DNA from 3 places in the Streptomyces capparidis genome. Region 3 is predicted to be linked to each of the others. Evidence: riboswitches for the same ligand, from Rfam matches in the RefSeq annotation. Region 3 holds a riboswitch; each other region holds the start of a gene.
The links. Region 3 has a riboswitch for cobalamin ahead of ACYVO2_RS05305 (ABC transporter substrate-binding protein). Riboswitches for the same ligand answer to the same signal wherever they lie in the genome.
Positions count from the first base shown of each region.

Region 1: another riboswitch for cobalamin. It lies ahead of ACYVO2_RS19950 (cobalamin biosynthesis protein); the one in region 3 lies ahead of ACYVO2_RS05305 (ABC transporter substrate-binding protein).
Region 2: another riboswitch for cobalamin. It lies ahead of ACYVO2_RS24480 (ABC transporter substrate-binding protein); the one in region 3 lies ahead of ACYVO2_RS05305 (ABC transporter substrate-binding protein).

Region 1 covers NZ_BAAGTD010000024.1:398-6,221, forward strand. Annotated here, with positions in the region: gene ACYVO2_RS19935 (class II aldolase/adducin family protein) at 1-352, opposite strand, end outside; gene ACYVO2_RS19940 (inorganic phosphate transporter) at 751-1,995, shown strand; gene ACYVO2_RS19945 (hypothetical protein) at 2,048-2,266, shown strand; cobalamin riboswitch at 2,469-2,593, shown strand; gene ACYVO2_RS19950 (cobalamin biosynthesis protein) at 2,761-3,756, shown strand; gene ACYVO2_RS19955 (cobyric acid synthase) at 3,753-5,252, shown strand; gene cobN (cobaltochelatase subunit CobN) at 5,395-5,824, shown strand, end outside.
Region 2 covers NZ_BAAGTD010000033.1:38,922-44,745, reverse strand. Annotated here, with positions in the region: gene fabG (3-oxoacyl-ACP reductase FabG) at 1-619, shown strand, start outside; gene ACYVO2_RS24495 (MbtH family protein) at 694-918, shown strand; gene ACYVO2_RS24490 (ABC transporter ATP-binding protein) at 972-1,745, opposite strand; gene ACYVO2_RS24485 (FecCD family ABC transporter permease) at 1,742-2,770, opposite strand; gene ACYVO2_RS24480 (ABC transporter substrate-binding protein) at 2,767-3,798, opposite strand; cobalamin riboswitch at 3,838-4,018, opposite strand; gene pulA (pullulanase-type alpha-1,6-glucosidase) at 4,102-5,824, opposite strand, start outside.
Region 3 covers NZ_BAAGTD010000004.1:120,622-126,445, reverse strand. Annotated here, with positions in the region: gene aztD (zinc metallochaperone AztD) at 1-28, shown strand, start outside; gene ACYVO2_RS05320 (ferric reductase-like transmembrane domain-containing protein) at 192-1,178, shown strand; gene ACYVO2_RS05315 (ABC transporter ATP-binding protein) at 1,179-1,982, opposite strand; gene ACYVO2_RS05310 (FecCD family ABC transporter permease) at 1,979-3,094, opposite strand; gene ACYVO2_RS05305 (ABC transporter substrate-binding protein) at 3,091-4,095, opposite strand; cobalamin riboswitch at 4,138-4,317, opposite strand; gene ACYVO2_RS05300 (class I SAM-dependent methyltransferase) at 4,370-5,119, opposite strand; gene ACYVO2_RS05295 (ATP-grasp domain-containing protein) at 5,377-5,824, opposite strand, start outside.

The DNA of each region.
Region 1 (5,824 bases), on a different contig from region 3:
TGTAGTGGATGGTCGGCAGCTCGTCCACCAGCGTGGAGGCGGCGGTGGCGTACACGGAGTGGGTGTGCACCACGGCGCGGGCCGGCGTCTCCCGGTAGACCGCGAGGTGCATGGGAAGCTCGCTGGTGGGGCGCGCGGTGCCGTGCACCGGGGCGCCGTCGAGGTCCACCGCGACCAGGTGGCCGGGGCCGAGTTCGTGGTAGCGCACCCCGGTGGGGGTGACGACGACCAGGTCGCCCACGCGTGCGGAGACGTTGCCCGAGGTGCCGACGACCAGCCCGTCCTCGGTCATCCGCCGCGCCGTCGCGGTGACCTGCTCCCAGGCGCGCATGAGATCCGCGTTCACTGCCATGCGGCGACCTTACGGGCGGCGGGGCGGCGGGCGGGAGAGGGTGCGGGGCGGGGGCGGCCGGTGTGCGGGTGGTGTCCCCGGGCGGGGCGTGGGGGGGGCGTGTTCTCGGTTGAGCGTTCCCGGGCAGGGGGCGTTTCCCGGCGGAGTGCGCTGGGAGCGCACATCCCTGGCGCGCGGGGTCGGTGACGATACGGCGCGCAGGGCGCGCACGGCGCGTCGTCAGCTCCCCGATGCGACACCCGAGAAAAGTGACACATGTCACATATACGGGCGCACAACCCCGAGGAATCCGGGCCGCGGAGGCGGCGCACCGCCACGCCAATCCGCGTTCACCTTCCGTTCATCCGAATTCCGTACGGTCGCCACGCCACCGACCCTCTCGAAGATTGCCTGGGTGCATGGAACACATCACGCTTCTCATCGGGATCGTGATCATTACGGCCCTCGTGTTCGACTTCACGAACGGCTTCCACGACACGGCCAACGCGATGGCGACCACCATCTCCACCGGGGCGATGAAGCCCAAGGCCGCGGTGGCCATGTCCGCGGTGCTCAACCTCGTCGGAGCGTTCCTGTCGGTGGAGGTCGCCAAGACCATCTCCGGCGGCATCATCGACGAAGCGGCAGGCGTCCAACCGGAAGTGATCTTCGCCGGTCTGGTCGGAGCGATCGTGTGGAACCTGCTCACCTGGCTCGCCGGGCTGCCGTCCAGCTCCTCCCACGCCCTGTTCGGCGGCCTGATCGGCGCCACGGTCGTCTCGGTCGGCCTCGACGGCGTCAACGGCGACAAGGTGATGATGAAGGTCCTCATCCCCGCCGTCGCCGCGCCGATCGTGGCCGGCTGCGCCGCGGCCCTCGCCACCCGCCTCACCTACCGCCTCGGCCGCGGCCTGGACGAGAAGGCGTCGTCCAAGGGCTACCGCGCCGGGCAGATCACCTCCGCCGCGCTGGTCTCCCTGGCCCACGGCACCAACGACGCCCAGAAGACCATGGGTGTGATCACCCTGGCGCTGATCAGCGGCGGCGCGCTGGGCGCCGACGCCGACCCGCCGCTGTGGGTCATCGTCTCCGCCGGCCTGGCCATCTCGCTCGGCACCTACCTCGGCGGCTGGCGCATCATCCGCACCATGGGCAAGGGCCTGACCGACATCGAGCCGCCGCAGGGCTTCGCCGCCCAGACCGGCGCCGCCGCGGTCATCCTCAGCTCCTCCCACATCGGGTTCGCGCTGTCCACCACCCAGGTCTGCTCCGGCGCGGTGCTCGGCTCCGGCGTCGGCCGCAAGGGCGCCCCGGTGCGCTGGGGCGTGGCGGGCCGCATGGCCACCGCCTGGCTGCTGACCCTCCCGGCCGCGGGCTCGGTCGCCGCGGCCGCCGCCCTCCTCGCCGACCAGGGCGACGCCGGGGTCGCCGCCGTGGCCGTGCTCGGCATCCTGGCCTGCTCCGCGATCTGGCTGGCCTCGCGCCGCAAGCCGGTGCACGCGGACAACGTCAACGAGGTGGACGAGCCCGCCGCCGTGGACGAGGTCACCGTGGTGCCGGTCGTCCCGGGCACGGACACCGCCCCGGCCGCTCCCGCGCCGATGGCCGCGTCCGTCCCCGCCCCCGCCGCCGAGCCCGCGCCCGCCGCGGCCCCCACCGCCTGACCCCTCGCCCGGCCTCCCCCCTGACGGCCTCCCCCCTTCCTGGAGTCTTCCCGTGCACATCGACTGGGCCGCCCTCGGCGCGGTGTTCGGCGTCAGCGTCGTCGTCACCGTCGGCCTCGTGGGCCTGTTCACCCTGGGCATCATCGGCATGTCCCGGCAGGCGACCGCCACCGGCGGCGCCTCCGGCGCGGTGGCGCGCACCGGCGCGTACACCTGCTTCGCGCTGTGCGCCGCGGCCGTGGCCTACGGCATCCACCTGATCGTCTCCTGACGTCCCGGCAGGCCCCGGGGATGGCCGGCCGCCCCCCTGCGCGGGCTTGCGGCCAAGCCCTTCACGGGCCCGGGAATTGACCGCACTCGGGGTGCGTCGGCGCTGCTCACGGCGCTGACGCACCCCGCTCTCGCGTCACGGGGCGGAGTTGACGGCCTCTCCCGCCACGTGGTGGTATCGGAGCCGCCATGCGGCGGCAGGAGAGGAAGCCGGTGAGAATCCGGCGCGGTCCCGCCACTGTCACCGGGGAGCGTCCCTCCACCCGAGGTCACGGTCGGAAACGGCTGGAAGACCGGAGGGAGCGTCGATCCGGGAGCCAGGAGACTCTCACCGCCGGTCACGTCGAACCAGGGCGCGGACCCTGAGTGAGGACATCTGCCATGCCCGGCTCCAGCCGACCACCCGCACCGCCCGCCCCCGCACGAGGCCACCGCCCGACGGGCTGACCAGTGGGCCCCTCCTCCTCGACCGCCTCCGCGTCGTTCACGCTCGGGGTGGCGCTCGGTTACGCCGGTGACCTGCTGCTCGGCGACCCCCGACGGGGGCACCCGGTGGCCGCGTTCGGCCGGGCCGCGGGCGCGCTCGAACACCGCCTGTGGCGCGACCACCGCGCCGCGGGCGCCGTCCACACCGCCGTGTGCGCCGGCGGGGTCGACGCGGGCGCCGCGGCGCTGGCCCGCGCGGCGCGCGGCCGGGCGCTGCCCTCCGCCGCGCTGACCGCCGCCGCGACCTGGACCGTGCTCGGCGGGACCTCGCTGGCCCGGGAGGCCCGCGCCGTCGCCGCCGCGCTGGACGCCGGGGACCTGGCCGCGGCGCGGGAGCGGTTGCCGCACCTGTGCGGACGCGACCCCATGGCCCTGGACGCCGACGGGATCGCCCGCGCCGTGGTGGAGTCCGTCGCGGAGAACACCTCCGACGCCGTGGTGGGCGCGCTGGTGTGGGGGGCGCTCGCGGGCGTGCCGGGGCTGCTGGGCTTCCGCGCGGTGAACACGCTGGACGCGATGGTCGGCCACCGCTCCCCCCGCCACCTGCGGTTCGGCTGGGCCGCCGCCCGCCTGGACGACGCGGTGGGCTGGCCGGGCGCCCGGCTCACCGCAGCGCTCACGGTGCTGGCCGCCCCCGACCGGCGCGGCGCGCTGCGGGCGTGGCGGCGGGACGGGCACCGCCACCCAAGCCCCAACGCGGGGCGGGCCGAGGCCGCGTTCGCCGGGGCGCTCGGGGTGCGGCTCGGCGGGACGCTGTCCTACGGCGGGCGGGTGGAGCACCGGCCGGTGCTGGGCGCCGAGGGGCGGCCGGTCGCGGTGGCGGACGTCGAGCGCGCGGTGCGTCTGTCGGCGCGCGTGGGGGCGCTCGCGCTCGGCGCGGCGGTGGCCGGGCACTGCGCCCGGCGCGCGGTGGTGCGCGCCGTGGTGCGGCGGGCGGCGGGACGCGAGGGAGCGGCGGGCACGGGGTCGGGATCGGTATCGGGATCGGGGAGGCGGACGCGGTGACGGGTGGCGGACTGCTGGTGGCCGGGACGGCCTCCGACGCGGGCAAGAGCGTGGTCACCGCGGGGATCTGCCGGTGGCTGGTGCGCAAGGGGGTGAAGGTCGCCCCGTTCAAGGCGCAGAACATGTCGCTGAACTCCTTCGTCACCCGCGAGGGCGCCGAGATCGGCCGCGCGCAGGCCATGCAGGCGCAGGCCGCGCGCGTCGAGCCGACCGCCGCGATGAACCCCGTGCTGCTCAAGCCGGGCGGCGACCGCAGCAGCCAGGTGGTGCTGCTCGGCCGCCCGGTCGGCGAGCTGAGCGCCCGCGGCTACCACGACGGGCGGCAGCGCGAGCTGTTCGGCACCGTCCTGGAGTGCCTGGAGGGGCTGCGGCGGGAGTACGACGCGGTGATCTGCGAGGGCGCGGGCAGCCCCGCCGAGATCAACCTGCGGCGCACCGACATCGTCAACATGGGCCTGGCCACGGCGGCGGGCCTGCCGGTGGTGCTGGTCGGGGACATCGACCGGGGCGGGGTGTTCGCGTCGCTGTACGGCACGGTGGCGCTGCTGTCCGGGACCGACCAGCGGCACCTGGCGGGGTTCGTGGTCAACAAGTTCCGCGGCGACGTGACGCTGCTCGAGCCGGGCCTGGAGAGCCTGCGGCGGCTGACCGGCCGCCCGGTGCTCGGGGTGCTGCCGATGGTGCCCGGGCTCGGCATCGACGAGGAGGACGGCCTCGGCCTCGCCCGGCGCTCCGGGGCGGCCGCCGCTCCCCCGCACGGCCGCGAGACGCTGCGGGTGGCGGTCGCGGCGGTGCCGCTGCTGTCGAACTTCACCGACGTGGACGCGCTGGCCGCCGAGCCCGGGGTGCTGGTGCGCTTCGTGGAGCGGCCCGAGGAGCTCGCCGACGCCGACCTGGTGGTGCTGCCGGGCACGCGCGGCACCGTCCGGGCGCTGCGCTGGCTGCGGGAGCGCGGCTTCGCCGAGGCGCTGGCCCGCCGGGCCGCCGAGGGCCGCCCCGTGCTGGGGGTGTGCGGCGGCTACCAACTGCTCGGCGCGAGCATCGAGGACGACGTGGAGTCCCGCGCGGGCGCGGTGGACGGGCTCGGGCTGCTGCCGGTGCGCACCGTCTTCGCGCCGGACAAGACCCTGGCCCGGCCGACCGGGCGGGCGCTGGACGAGACCGTGCACGGCTACGAGATCCACCACGGGGTGGTGGAGGTGCTCGGCGGCGAGCCGTTCCTCGACGGCTGCCGGGTGGGCGCGGTGTGGGGCACGACCTGGCACGGGGCGCTGGAGAACGACGGGTTCCGCAGGGCGTTCCTGCGCCGGGTGGCGGCCGACGCCGGGCGGGCGTTCGAGCCCGCGCCGGACACCCGGTTCGGGGAGCTGCGCGAGGAGCAGCTCGACCGCCTGGGCGACCTGGTGGAGGAGCACGCCGACACCGGCGCGCTGCTGCGGCTGATCGAGGACGGCGTGCCGGAGGGCCTGCCGTTCGTTCCGCCGGGGGCGCCGTGAGCGGGGGCGCCGTGAGCGGGGGCGCCGCCGGGAGGGCCGCCGGGCGTGCGGGAGCCGCTCCCGCACCGACCGCCCGGGATGCACACATCATCGGATATTCGCAGGATTCGCCTCGCGGCGGAGCTATGAACCAGGAGGGCGCGTGACCACCGTTCTGCTGCTGTCCACCGCCGACACGGACCTGCTGGCCGCCCGGGCGTCCGGCGCCGGGTACCGGATCGGCAACCCCGCGCGCGTCGACGTCGCGGACGACCTGCCCGGCCTGCTCGACGGCGCCGACGTCGCCGTGGTGCGGCTGCTCGGCGGGAAGCGCGCCTGGGAGGACGGCCTCGCCGCCGTGCGCGCCTCCGGGGTGCCCGCGGTGCTGCTCGGCGGCGAGGCCGTGCCGGACGCGGAGCTGATGGCCGAGTCCACCGTCCCGGCGGGCGTGGTCGCCGAGGCGCTGCGCTACCTGGTCGAGGGCGGCCCGGGGAACCTGGCCGAACTGGCCCGCTTCCTCTCCGACACCGTGCTGCTGACCGGTGAGGGCTTCGCGCCGCCGCGCCCCATGCCCGTCTTCGGGGTGCACGGCG
Region 2 (5,824 bases), on a different contig from region 3:
GGCCGCCCGGCAACTGGAGAAGGAGCTGACCGCGCTCGGCCGCAGGGTGTACCTGCGGCGCGCCGACGTGTCCGACGCCGCCGCCGTGCGGGACCTGGTGGAGGCGGCCGAGGACGCCCTCGGCCCGATCACCGCCCTGGTCGCCTCGGCCGCGGTCCTCAGGGACGCCCCGCTGGCGCTGATGGAGGACGACGACTGGCACGAGGTGCTGCGGGTGAACCTCGACGGCGTCTACCACGTCTGCCGTGCGGTCGTCCCGGAGATGGCGCGGCGCGGGCGCGGCGCCGTCGTCACCCTCTCCTCGGTCGCCGGGCTCCAGGGCAACGCCGCCCAGACCAACTACGCCGCGTCCAAGGCGGGCATCGTCGGCTTCACCACCTCCCTGGCCCAGGAGGTGGGCCGGCACGGCGTGCGGGCCAACGTGGTCGCGCCCGGCTTCATCGACACCGGCATCCTCGACGGCCTGCCCGAGGACGTCCTGGAGCGGGCCGCCGCCCGGATCCCGCTGGGCCGCGCCGGCCGCCCCGAGGAGGTGGCCGACCTGGTGGCGTATCTGCTGTCCCCCGGCGCCTCCTACATCACCGGCACCGTCGTCCGGGTGGACGGCGGGCTGCGCTAGCCGCCCGCCGCCCCGCCGTCCGCCGCCGGCCCCGTCCACCGCCGGCTGGCACCGACCCCACGGGAGACCCCGCCATGCCCCATCCTTTCGACGACGACCGCACCGCCTGCCTCGTCCTGGTCAACGCCGAGGGCGAGCACAGCCTGTGGCCCGCCTTCGCCGCCGTCCCCGAGGGCTGGACCGTCGCCCGCCCCGCGGCCCCCCGCGACGAGGCCCTGGCCTGGATCGACGCCCACTGGCCGGACCAGCGCCCTCGGTCCCTGACCGGGGCCCCGCCGGACCAGTCCGCCCGCGGGTGACCGGCGGCGGGGGCGCGGCCACCGGCGGCCCGGGCGCGCCCCCGCCCGCCCGCTCAGGTCCCGGACACCACCCCGAGGTACCGGATGTGGGGCCGGCCGCCGGGCCCCGCGGCGACCGCGCACCGCACGCCGTAGACCTCGGCGATCAGCTCCTCGGTGAGGACCTCCCGCGGAGTGCCGCCCGCCACCACCCGGCCCCGGTCGAGCACGACCACCCGGTCGCAGTACATCGCCGCCAGGTTCAGGTCGTGCAGGGCCACGACGCTGGTCACGGGGAGCTCCGCGACCAGCGCCAGCAGGGCGAGCTGGTGCCGGACGTCGAGGTGGTTGGTGGGCTCGTCCAGCAGCAGCTCGCGCGGCTCCTGGGCGAGCGCGCGGGCGATCTGGACGCGCTGCCGCTCCCCGCCGGACAGGGTCCGCCACAGGCGCCCGGCCCGGTCGGTGAGGCCGGTGCGGTCCAGGGCGGCGCGCACCGCTGCCTCGTCCGCCGGGGACGGGGGAGCCCAGGCGCGGCGGTGCGGGATCCGGCCGAGCCGCACCACGTCCAGCACCGTCAGCTCCACCTGCGTGTCCGCCTGCTGCTCGACCACGGCCACCCGCCGGGCGACGGCCCTGCGGCCCCACTGCTCCAGCGCCCGGCCGTCGAGGGTGACGACGCCCGAGGCCGGCGCCAGCACCCCGGCGAGCAGCCGCAGCAGCGTGGACTTCCCCGAGCCGTTGGGGCCCAGCAGCCCGGTGACGGACCCGGGGGCCGGGCTGACGCACACGCCGTCGAGGATCAACCGCCCGTCGGCGGCGCGCGTGACCCGGTCGGCGGCGAGCGTCATCGCGCGACCCTCCGGGTGCGGTACAGCACCAGCACGAACGCGGGCACGCCGATCAGCGAGGTCACCACGCCCACCGGCACCTCCTGCGGGTCGAGCGCGGTGCGGGCCAGGGTGTCCACCCACACCAGGAACACCGCGCCGGCCAGGGCGGTGAGCGGCAGCAGCCGCCCGTGCCCGGGCCCGGCCACCGCGCGGGCGGCGTGCGGCAGGACCAGCCCGACGAAGCCGATCGCGCCCGCCGAGCTGACCAGCGCGGCCGTCAGCAGCGCGGTGACGCACAGCAGCACCAGCCGGGTGCGCGCCACCGCGACCCCGAGCGAGGCCGCCGCGTCCTGCCCGAACGCGAAGGCGTCCAGGGTGCGCGCGTGGCCCAGGCAGACGGCCAGGGCGACCACCAGCACCGCCGCACAGCGCCACACGTCGCTCCACCCGGCCCCGCCGAGCGAGCCGAGCAGCCAGAACAGCACCCCGCGGGTGGTCTCCGCGTCGGCGGCGGTCATCACGACGAACGAGGTGAGCGCCGAGAACAACTGCATCGCGGCCACCCCGGACAGCACCACCCGGTCGGTGGTGCCGCCCAGGGTGTGGCTGAGCAGCAGCACCAGCGCGAACGAGCACACCGCCCCGGCGAACGCTCCCCCGGAGACCGACAGCGCGCCGCCGCCCGCGCCCAGCACCACCACCGCCACGGCGCCCGTCGAGGCGCCCGAGGACACCCCGAGCACGAACGGGTCGGCGAGCGGGTTGCGCAGCAGGGACTGCATCACCGCCCCGCACACCGCGAGACCCGCCCCGCACACGGCCGCCAGCAGGGTGCGGGGCAGCCGCAGGTTCCACACGATGCCGTCCCGGATCGGGCTCAGCCCGGAGGTCCCGCCGCCCAGGTGCGCGGCCACCACGGACCACACGTCGCGCACGCCGATGTCCGCCGGGCCGATGGTGATCGCCACCGCGACGGACACGGCCAGCGCGGCGGCGCCGGCGGACGTGCGCAGCAGGACCCCGGTCGCGGTCGCCGCCGTCACCCGGCGAGGCCCCACGCGCGCAGCGCCGCCGCGACCTTCTCCACCCCCTCGACGGTGCGGATCGTCGGGTTCATGGCCTGCCCGCTGAGCAGCACATAGCGCTTGTGCCGCACCGCGTCCATGTTCCTGGTCACCGGGTCGGACTCCAGGAACGCGATCTTCTTCGCGGCGGTCTCGGCCGTCTGCGACCTGCGGGTGAGGTCGCCGATCACCAGCACGTCGGGGTCGCGGTCGACGACGGTCTCCCAGTTGACCTGGGGCCACTCCTGGGTGGTGTCGTCGAAGGCGTTCCGCGCGCCGAGCGCCTCGGTGATCACTCCGGGGGCGCCGCAGCAGCCCGCCATGTAGGGGGACTTCTGGTTGGCGAACCAGTACAGGACCGAGGTGCCGTCGGCGTCGATCCCTTCGGTGGCCCGGTCCATCCGGGCCCGCAGGTCGCGGACGAGCCGCTCGCCGCGCTCCTCCGCACCGAAGACCCGCGCCAGGTCCCGCACCTCGCCGTACACGGTGTCCATGGTCAGCGGCTCGGTCCGCGCCCCGTCGCCGTCGCCGCTGTTGTCCTTGCCCGCGCAGTCGGCGGGGGAGAGGTAGGTGGGCACGCCCAGCTCCCGGAACTTCCCGCGCGGCGCCACACCGCCCTTGGCGAACGTGGACGCGAAGGACGCGGCGACGAAGTCCGGCTCGGCGGCCAGCACCTTCTCGAAGGAAGGGGCGTTGTCGGCCAGCCTGGGCACCCGCGCCTCGGCCTTCTCCAGGCCCTTCATCACCGGGTCGGTCCAGGTGCCGGTGCCCGCCATCCGGTCGGCGAGGCCCAGGGCGAGCATGATCTCGGTGGTGCCCTGGTTCAGGGACACCGCCCGCTCGGGCGGGGCGGCGATCTCCACCCGCTGACCGCAGTTGTCCAGGACCACGGCCCGGCCGGAGGGGGCGCCGGAGGAGCGCGGGGAGGCGTCCTCACCGCAGGCGGCCAGCAGCAGCGCCGAGGCCAGGAGCAGGGCGGGGAAGCGCGGGGGGTGCGTGACGGGCACGGATGTTCCTCGTGTGTCGAGGGCCCAGGCGCGGGACCCGTTCGGACAAGGCCGCCAGCAGGTCTTCGGACTCGGGATCACCCGGACGGGGCGCCTTCCCGGACCTCGGTCGTGCCGACCTGCGTCCAGTGGCTCGTACTGCCCCGCCCGTCACCCTCACCGCTGCGCGTCAGTTCCGGATTCGCACCGGATTCCCTTGACTGGCCCGGGCAAGCTATCACGCCGCCCCAAGCCGCCCGTCCCCCGCCGCCGCCCGCACCCCCGGGTGCCACCGCCCCTGACGCGGCGGCACCCGGGGACCCCCTAGCGGCTGGTGGGCGCGAACACCGCGACCGTGCGCGGCGGCACCGTGAAGGTGCCCGTGGCGCTGTCGTACGCGGCGGACCTCACCCGCTCGTCAGCGCCCGCGGCCTGGACCGGGTGCAGCCCGTGGGCCTCGCCCGCCAGCTCGGCGATCCGCTGGGGGACGCGGTCGGGGGTGGCGTTGAAGACGACCACCAGGTCGCCGAGCCGCATCGTGACCACCCCGGGCACCTCGTCCCGGCCCGACAGCGGGAAGGACAGCGCCCGCTGCACCTGACCGGCCGTGGCCAGGCTGAAGGCGCTCTCCGTGCTGCGGATCCGCAGCAGGTCCCGGTACGCGGCCGCGGCGTGCTCGATCTCCGCGCAGCCCGGCCTGAGGGTGTCCGCGGCCAGCAGCGGCCTGGCGTGCGACCACTTGTCCGCGTTGTCCGCGGCCGGCGGCAGGCCGCGGCCGAAGCCGTTGCCGTCCCGGCAGTCCCAGTGGATCGCGTTGAACCAGTCGCCGCTGTCGTAGGAGTTGCGGTCCAGCGACTTCGAGCGCAGCAGGTCCGTGCCGGCCTGGGAGAGCGCGGGGCCCTGCGAGAAGGCGGCCGTCGCCATCGCCAGGACCTGCATGCGGGCCCGGTCCGCGGCCGGGACGGAGCGGGGCAGCTTGAACGCCAGCGCGTCGTACAGGGACTCGTTGTCGTGCGCGTCGGCGTACGCCAGGGCGTCGCCCGGCGCGTCCGCGTACCCGGCGGGCGCGCCGCCGTAGTCCACGTCGGCGCCGGTCACCGTCCTGCCGCCGCTGTCGGTGAACGTGAACGACTTCAGATTGCCCGAGAGACCCACCTTGATCAGGTCCTGGTAGTGCAGCAGGCGGGCCCGCTGCTCGGCCGGGGAGCCGTTCGCCGCCGAGCCGTTGGGCTCGGTGTACAGCCCGGAGGCGAAGCCCTGGACACCGGGGTCGGCGTCGAACGGGCCGCCGCCGCGCACCGCGTCCCTGGCCCGGTCGGAGAAGGTGGCCACACCCGTGCCGGCCATGTTCTCCTGCGTGGCCTGGGTGAAGCGGGCGCCGTCGGCGACCTCGCCGAAGTCCCAGCCCTCGCCGTACAGGACGATGCTCCTGCCGTCCACGCCGTCCTCGCGGACCGTGAGCGCGTCCAGGGCCGCGCGGACCGCCAGGATGTTCTCCTTCGGGTGGTGGCCCATGAGGTCGAAGCGGAAGCCGTCCACCTTGTACTGCCGGGCCCAGGTGACGACCGAGTCGACCACGAGCCGGCCCATCATGGTGTGCTCGGGCGCGGTGTTGGCGCAGCAGGTCGAGTCGGCCACCGAGCCGTCGGCGAGCAGCCGGTGGTAGTAGCCGGGCACGATCCGGTCGAGCACGGAGGTCCTCGCCTGCCCGGCGGCGCTGGTGTGGTTGTAGACCACGTCCATCACCACGCGCAGCCCGTCCTCGTTGAGGGCCTTGACCATCTTCCGGAACTCCACGGTGCGGCGGGTGCCGTCCGGGTCGGAGGCGTAGGAGCCCTCGGGCACCGTGTAGTGGTACGGGTCGTACCCCCAGTTGTAGGCGTCCTCGCCGGCCGTCGCGGACACGCACTCCTGCTGCCGCTCGGAGTCGGCCGGCAGGGCGGCGAGGTCGCACTCGGGCGCCGCCTGGTCGGCCTTCCGCTCGGGCACGGTGGCGAAGTCGAAGGCGGGCAGCAGGTGCACGTGCGTCGTGCCCGCCTCGGCGAGC
Region 3 (5,824 bases):
ACTGTCCGGCGTCGTCGCGGGCCACTGACCAGCCAGCCACGGCGGCGCTCCTGCCCCCACGCCGCACCCACCGGACCGGGGTGCTCCGTTCTGGCTGGAAGCAGACCTCGTGAAGCGCCGTGTCTCGGTGACACTTGTGTCACTCATGCCACACGCCACCTGGTGGTGGCCGGTGTTCGGGAGGTTCGGGGATGCTGCCGGAAGCCACGCCGGACGGGGACGGCACGGCCGCGTCGTCGGCACGTGGACGGAGCGCCGCCGGCCGGGGCGCGCTCCGCGCCGACCTGCGGGCCGCCCTGCCCGACGCGGCCGCCGCGGTGGGGGTGACGGCGGCGGTGTTCGCGCTGCTGTACGCGCGGATGGAGTCGGGCTCGTCGGCGACGGTCGCGGTGATGCCGTTCATGGACGACCCCGCCGAGTACTGGATGTACCTGCTCAGCCAGGCGTTCGGCTGGTCGGGGCTGCTGTGGGCGTGGGGCACGGTGATGCTCGGGCTGCTGGTGTCGGGGCCGCGGTCCGACCGGTTGCCGGTCTCCCGCGCGGCCCTGGAGCGCTGGCACCGCACCACGAGCCTGACCACCATGGCCCTGATGGCCGCGCACGCGCTGATGTTCGCCGCCGAACTGGTGCGCTACGAGGCCCGGCTGTCCTGGGCGGACCGGCTGTGGAGCGGGTTCGCGGACTCGTTCGTCCCCGGGTGGTACGACTCGGGGACGGGCCGGACGGCCATCCCGATCGGTCAGGGCGCCCTCTACCTCGCCGTCCCGCTCGGGCTGCTGTTCTACCTGCGGCACCGCATCGGCGCGAACACCTGGCGCCGGCTGCACCGGTTCGTGATCGTCGTCTATGTGCTGAGTGTGTGGCACACGCTGCTGTACGGCACCAACGTCTGGTACGACGAGTGGCCGCGCACCGTGCTGTGGTTGCTGCAACTGCCGGTCGCCGCGCTGCTCCTGCTGCGGCTGCTGCGGCCCGCCCGGCGGGCCGAGCGCCTGGGCCCGCCCGGCCGCCGGGAGGGGGCGTCCCGGGCGGGGTGGGCCGTGCGGGCCGCGGGCAGACTGGCGGTCGGCGCCGTGGTCGTGGGGCTGCTGGCGGTGGTGGTGTCCGGCCACGACGGCGGGCGGGCCCGCCCGGCCGATCCTCCGGCGACGGCACCGCACGATCAGTCATCGGAGTGATCAGGAACCCGCCGGGGCGGCCCGGTCCGGCTCCGTGGGGAGGAAGGTCACGTGCGGCGCGCCGGTGCGCGGGTGGATGACGACCTCGCAGACGACGCCGTACACCTCGGCCAGCAGCTCCGGGGTGAGGATCCGGGCGGGCGGGCCGGAGGCTGTGACCTCGCCGTCGCGCAGGACGTGCAGCCGGTCGCAGTAGTAGGCGGCCAGGTTGAGGTCGTGCAGGGCCACCAGGACGGTGGCGGGCAGCCGCCGCAGCACGCCCAGGACCTCCAGTTGGTGCCGGACGTCCAGGTGGTTGGTCGGTTCGTCCAGGACGAGGAGCGCCGGCTGCTGGGCGAGGGCGCGGGCGATGAGCACGCGCTGGCGTTCGCCGCCGGAGAGCCGGTCGAAGGGGCGGTCGGCCAGGTCGGCGGCGTCCACCGCGGTGAGGGCGGACTCGATCAGGCCGACGTCCTCGGCGGTGTCGCCGTCGAGCAGCCGCTTGTGGGGGGTGCGGCCCATCGCGACGACCTCGCGCACCGACAGGTCGAGGTCGGCGGCGGGCTCCTGCACCACGGCGGCCAGGGTCCTGGCCAGGCGCCGCGGGGACAGTGACCAGGCGTCGGCGCCGTCGACACGGACCTGGCCGGCCCGCGGGCGCAGCACGCGGTAGACGGCGCGCAGCAGGCTGGACTTGCCGCTGCCGTTGGGCCCGACCAGGCCGATCACCTCACCGGGGCGCGCGGTCAGGGAGACCTCCCGCACCAGGTGGCGCGCGCCCGCGGTGAGGGTGACACCGTCGATGACCAGTTCTGCCGCGGTCATGCCACTCCTCGGTCGGTGTGGCGCCGGGCGTCCCGGCGCATCAACCACAGGAAGAACGGTCCGCCGCACAGCGCGGTGAGCACACCGACCGGGATCTCCGTCGGTGCGGCGACGGTGCGCGCGGCGATGTCGGCCCAGATCAGGAAGACCGCTCCGGCCAGTGCCGCCGTCGGCAGCACGCGGCGGTGGTCGCCTCCGACGAACAGGCGCACGATGTGCGGCAGCATCAGGCCGACGAAGCCGATGGGCCCCGCCGCCGCCACCAGCACGCCCGTGACCAGGGAGAGCAGCACGAACATGCGGGCCCGGAAGCGGGCCACGTCCAGGCCCATCGTGGTGGCGGCCTCCTCGCCCGCCAGCAGCAGGTTCAGGTGGCGCGCCCGCGCCATCAGGATCCCGATGCCGAGCAGCAGGGCACTGCTCGGCAGCCACAGCGTCCCCCAGTCGACTCCGCCCAGGCCGCCCAGGGTCCAGGCGAGGACCGCCCGCGCCTCGTTGCCCCGGTCCGTGGTGAGCAGCAGCAGGTCCAGCACCGCGGTCAGCACCGACGCGATCGCCACACCGGAGAGCACCAGCCGCGAGGAGGTGACGCGTCCGCCGGTGCTGGCGGTGGCGTAGACGAGGAACAGGGCACCGAGGGCACCGGCGAACGCGGCGGCGGACAGCGACACCGGACCGAACACGCTCACCCCGAAGACGATCACCATCACCGCGCCGAGGGACGCCCCGGAGGAGACCCCGAGCAGATACGGCTCGGCCAGCGGGTTGCGCACCAGGGCCTGCATGGCGGTGCCGACCACGGCGAGACCGGCGCCGGTGACGGCCCCGAGCAGCACCCGCGGCGCCCGCACGTCCAGGACGATCGTCTCCCGTGCCGTGGACCACGTCGGCTCGGACCGGTCGAGGCCGAGCGCGTGCGTCACGATGCCCCACACCTCGCCGGGGGGCACGCGCACCGATCCGATGGCCATGCCGGCCGTGGCCGAGAGCAGGAGCAGCAGACCGAGGGCGACCAGGGCGAGGGTGAGGGAGCCGCGGCCGGGCCGGTCCCCGGCGCGCGGGCGCCGGGCGGCGTCCGCGGCCGCGGGGGTGTCCTTGGCAGGAGCCCTCACCGGAAGCTGCCGGGGTGCAGGCCGCGGGCCAGGTCCTCGACCGCGTACGCCGAGCGGACACCGACCAGGGTCGCGGTCAGCGGCAGCACCACGAACCGCTTGTTCCGGATGGCGGGCACATCGGCGAGCGCGGGCCGGGAGAGCAGGAACTCCTTCTTCCGCTCGACGCTGCCGGCGCCGGCGTAGTCGTAGATGGCGATGACCTCGGGCCCGCGGTCCACGACCTGCTCCCAGGAGACGTCGGCGAAGACGTCGTCGAGGTCCGCGAAGGCGTTCCGGCCGCCGGCGAGCCGGATGAGCTCGGTGCCCAGGCTCCTGCCGCCCGCGGTGAAGGCCGTCTTGTCGCCACTGTCGTAGACGAACACCGAGACGGCGGATTCGCTCCGCACGGCGGAGGACGCCTTGCCGACGCGTCCCCGCAGGTCGGCGACCAGCTTGTCGGCCCGGTCCGGCACGCCGAAGATCCTGCCGATGGTGCGGATCTCGTCGTAGGTGTCCTCCATCGTCACCCGCTTCCTGCCGCAGTACTCGCGGTTGAGGTAGGTGTCGATGCCCGCGTCGGCGAACGCCTCGCGGGAGCGTCCCTCGTTCTCGGCGAACGCGCTGCCGTAGCCGCCGTAGACGAAGTCCGGCTCGGCGTCCAGGACGGTCTCGAACGACGGCTCCTTCCTCGCCAGCTCGGGGACGGCCTCGAAGTCCTTCCTCAGCTCGGGCAGGACTGCCGAGTCGGGGAAGGCGGTGCCCACCATGCGGTCCTTCAGGCCCAGGGCGAGCATCAGCTCCGCCGGGTGCTGGTGGATGGTGACCACCCGGGAGGGCGGCTCGTCGTACGTCGTCCGTACGCCGCAGTTGTCGATGGTGACCGGGAAGCCGTCGACCGGTGACGCGGCGGTCTCCGGCTTGCCGGCGGAGTCGTCGCCCGTGCCGCACCCGGCGGTCAGCAGGGCCGCGGAGAGGGCGAGGGCCGCGGCGGCGGCGCGCAGGCGGGAACGGCGGGGCATGCGGTGGTACACGTGAAGCCTCCTGGGGAGTCCGCGCTCCTCGGAACGGGCCCGCGACAGGCCAGTGTCCTGACTCCCGGATCGACGTTCCCCCTGCCTTCCCACGCGGTGCGCGGTGGCATGCCGAAGGGGTGCACTCCCCGGTCACAGTGGCGGGACCGTGCCGGATTCGCACCGGCTTCCTGTCTCCCGTCGCGGCGATGACCAGGCGATCCTACTTATCCGTGCACCGGGGGTGAAAGGGCGCGCGCACGACCGCACGCCCCGCACCGCCTCATCCCTCGCGGACCGCCCGCAGGACCAGCCGCTCGGCATTCTCGTCGTACGGGCGGCCGTCGAAGCCGCCGAACACCTCCACCCGGCCGAACCCCGCCTCCTCGACCATCCGCCGCAGCTCCACGGCGCTGTAGACGAACCACACCAGCGCGGCCCGCGTCACCCGCTCGCCCCGGACCAGCACCCAGTCGCTGCGCAGCCGCGCCCAGTCGTCCAGCACGGTGTCGGTCTGCACCAGCAGGTCCGCGCCGCGCCGCACCACCTTCGGCGGGGTGACCCTGCGGGCGAGCTGCTCCTTCCCGGCCAGGTCCAGCAGCACGCTCCCCCCGGGGGCCAGACAGGTGTACATCGTGCGCAGGACGCGGGCGTTGTCGGCGGGGTCCTCGAAGTACCCGAACGAGGTGAACATGTTGAGCACCACGTCGAAGGCGCCCGGCTCCGCGTACTCCAGCACGTCGGCCCGGACGTACCGGACCGGCGCCCCGGCCCCTGCGGACAGCGCCCGCGCCCGCTCCAGCATGGCCGGGCTGCGGTCCACACCCGTCACGGCGAAGCCGCGGCGGGCCAGCGGCACGGTGAACACGCCCGGCCCGCAGCACAGGTCCAGCACCCGCGCTTCGGGCGCGAAGGACAGCAGGGGGGAGCTGTCGAGCAGTTCCTCCGCCCGGGCGTAGCGCTCATCGGGGAAGAGGAAGTCGTGGAACTCGGTCCAGAAGTCGTCGTCCTGGAATCCGCTCGTGTGGGTCATGGTGTCTCGGTGCTCCTTGTCCGTCGTCGCCCCGGTTGTCGTCGTGGCGGTTCCCGTCGTGCTCTCCCTCGGCCCGGCCGCTGCCCTCCCCGCTGCCGCCGTCCTCCCCGCCGTCGCCGGCGCGCGGCGCGCCGTTCCGGCCGCGCGGCGACCATGAAGCTGCCGAGCGGGATCAGCGACGAGTTGGGCGGCAGGAACCGCGGCGGACCGCTGAGTGTGGCCACCATGGGGCCCGGGCCCGCGGCGCCCCCGGCCGCTCACCCACCGTCCGTCCGCCCGGGCCGGTCGGCGAAGGGCTCGGTGAGCACCCGCACGGTGTTGGCGGCGGCCACGGCCCGGTGCGTGGCGAGTTCGGCGGTCTCGGCCTCCGCGTAGACGATGCCCGCGTAGCCCCGGCTGTCGTCGAGGTGCTCCAGGCGGTCACCGATCCGCTTGACCGGGTACCAGGCCGGTGCGCCCGGCATCCCCTTCAGCCGGTCGAGCCCGGCGACCCCGGTGAACACCCCGGGCGCGGCCGGGTAGCCGAGGACGAAGGCCACCGCCGGCCCGCCGGGCGGCCGGGCGTCCATCAGCCGGGGGCAGCGGCCCAGCGCCGTCTCCACCATCGCCTCGTACACGTTGACGCCCAGCGCCCGGCACATGCCCTCGCCGACCAGGGCCCCGCCGATCCGCGGATTGACCTCCACCACCTCCGGGCCGTCGGCG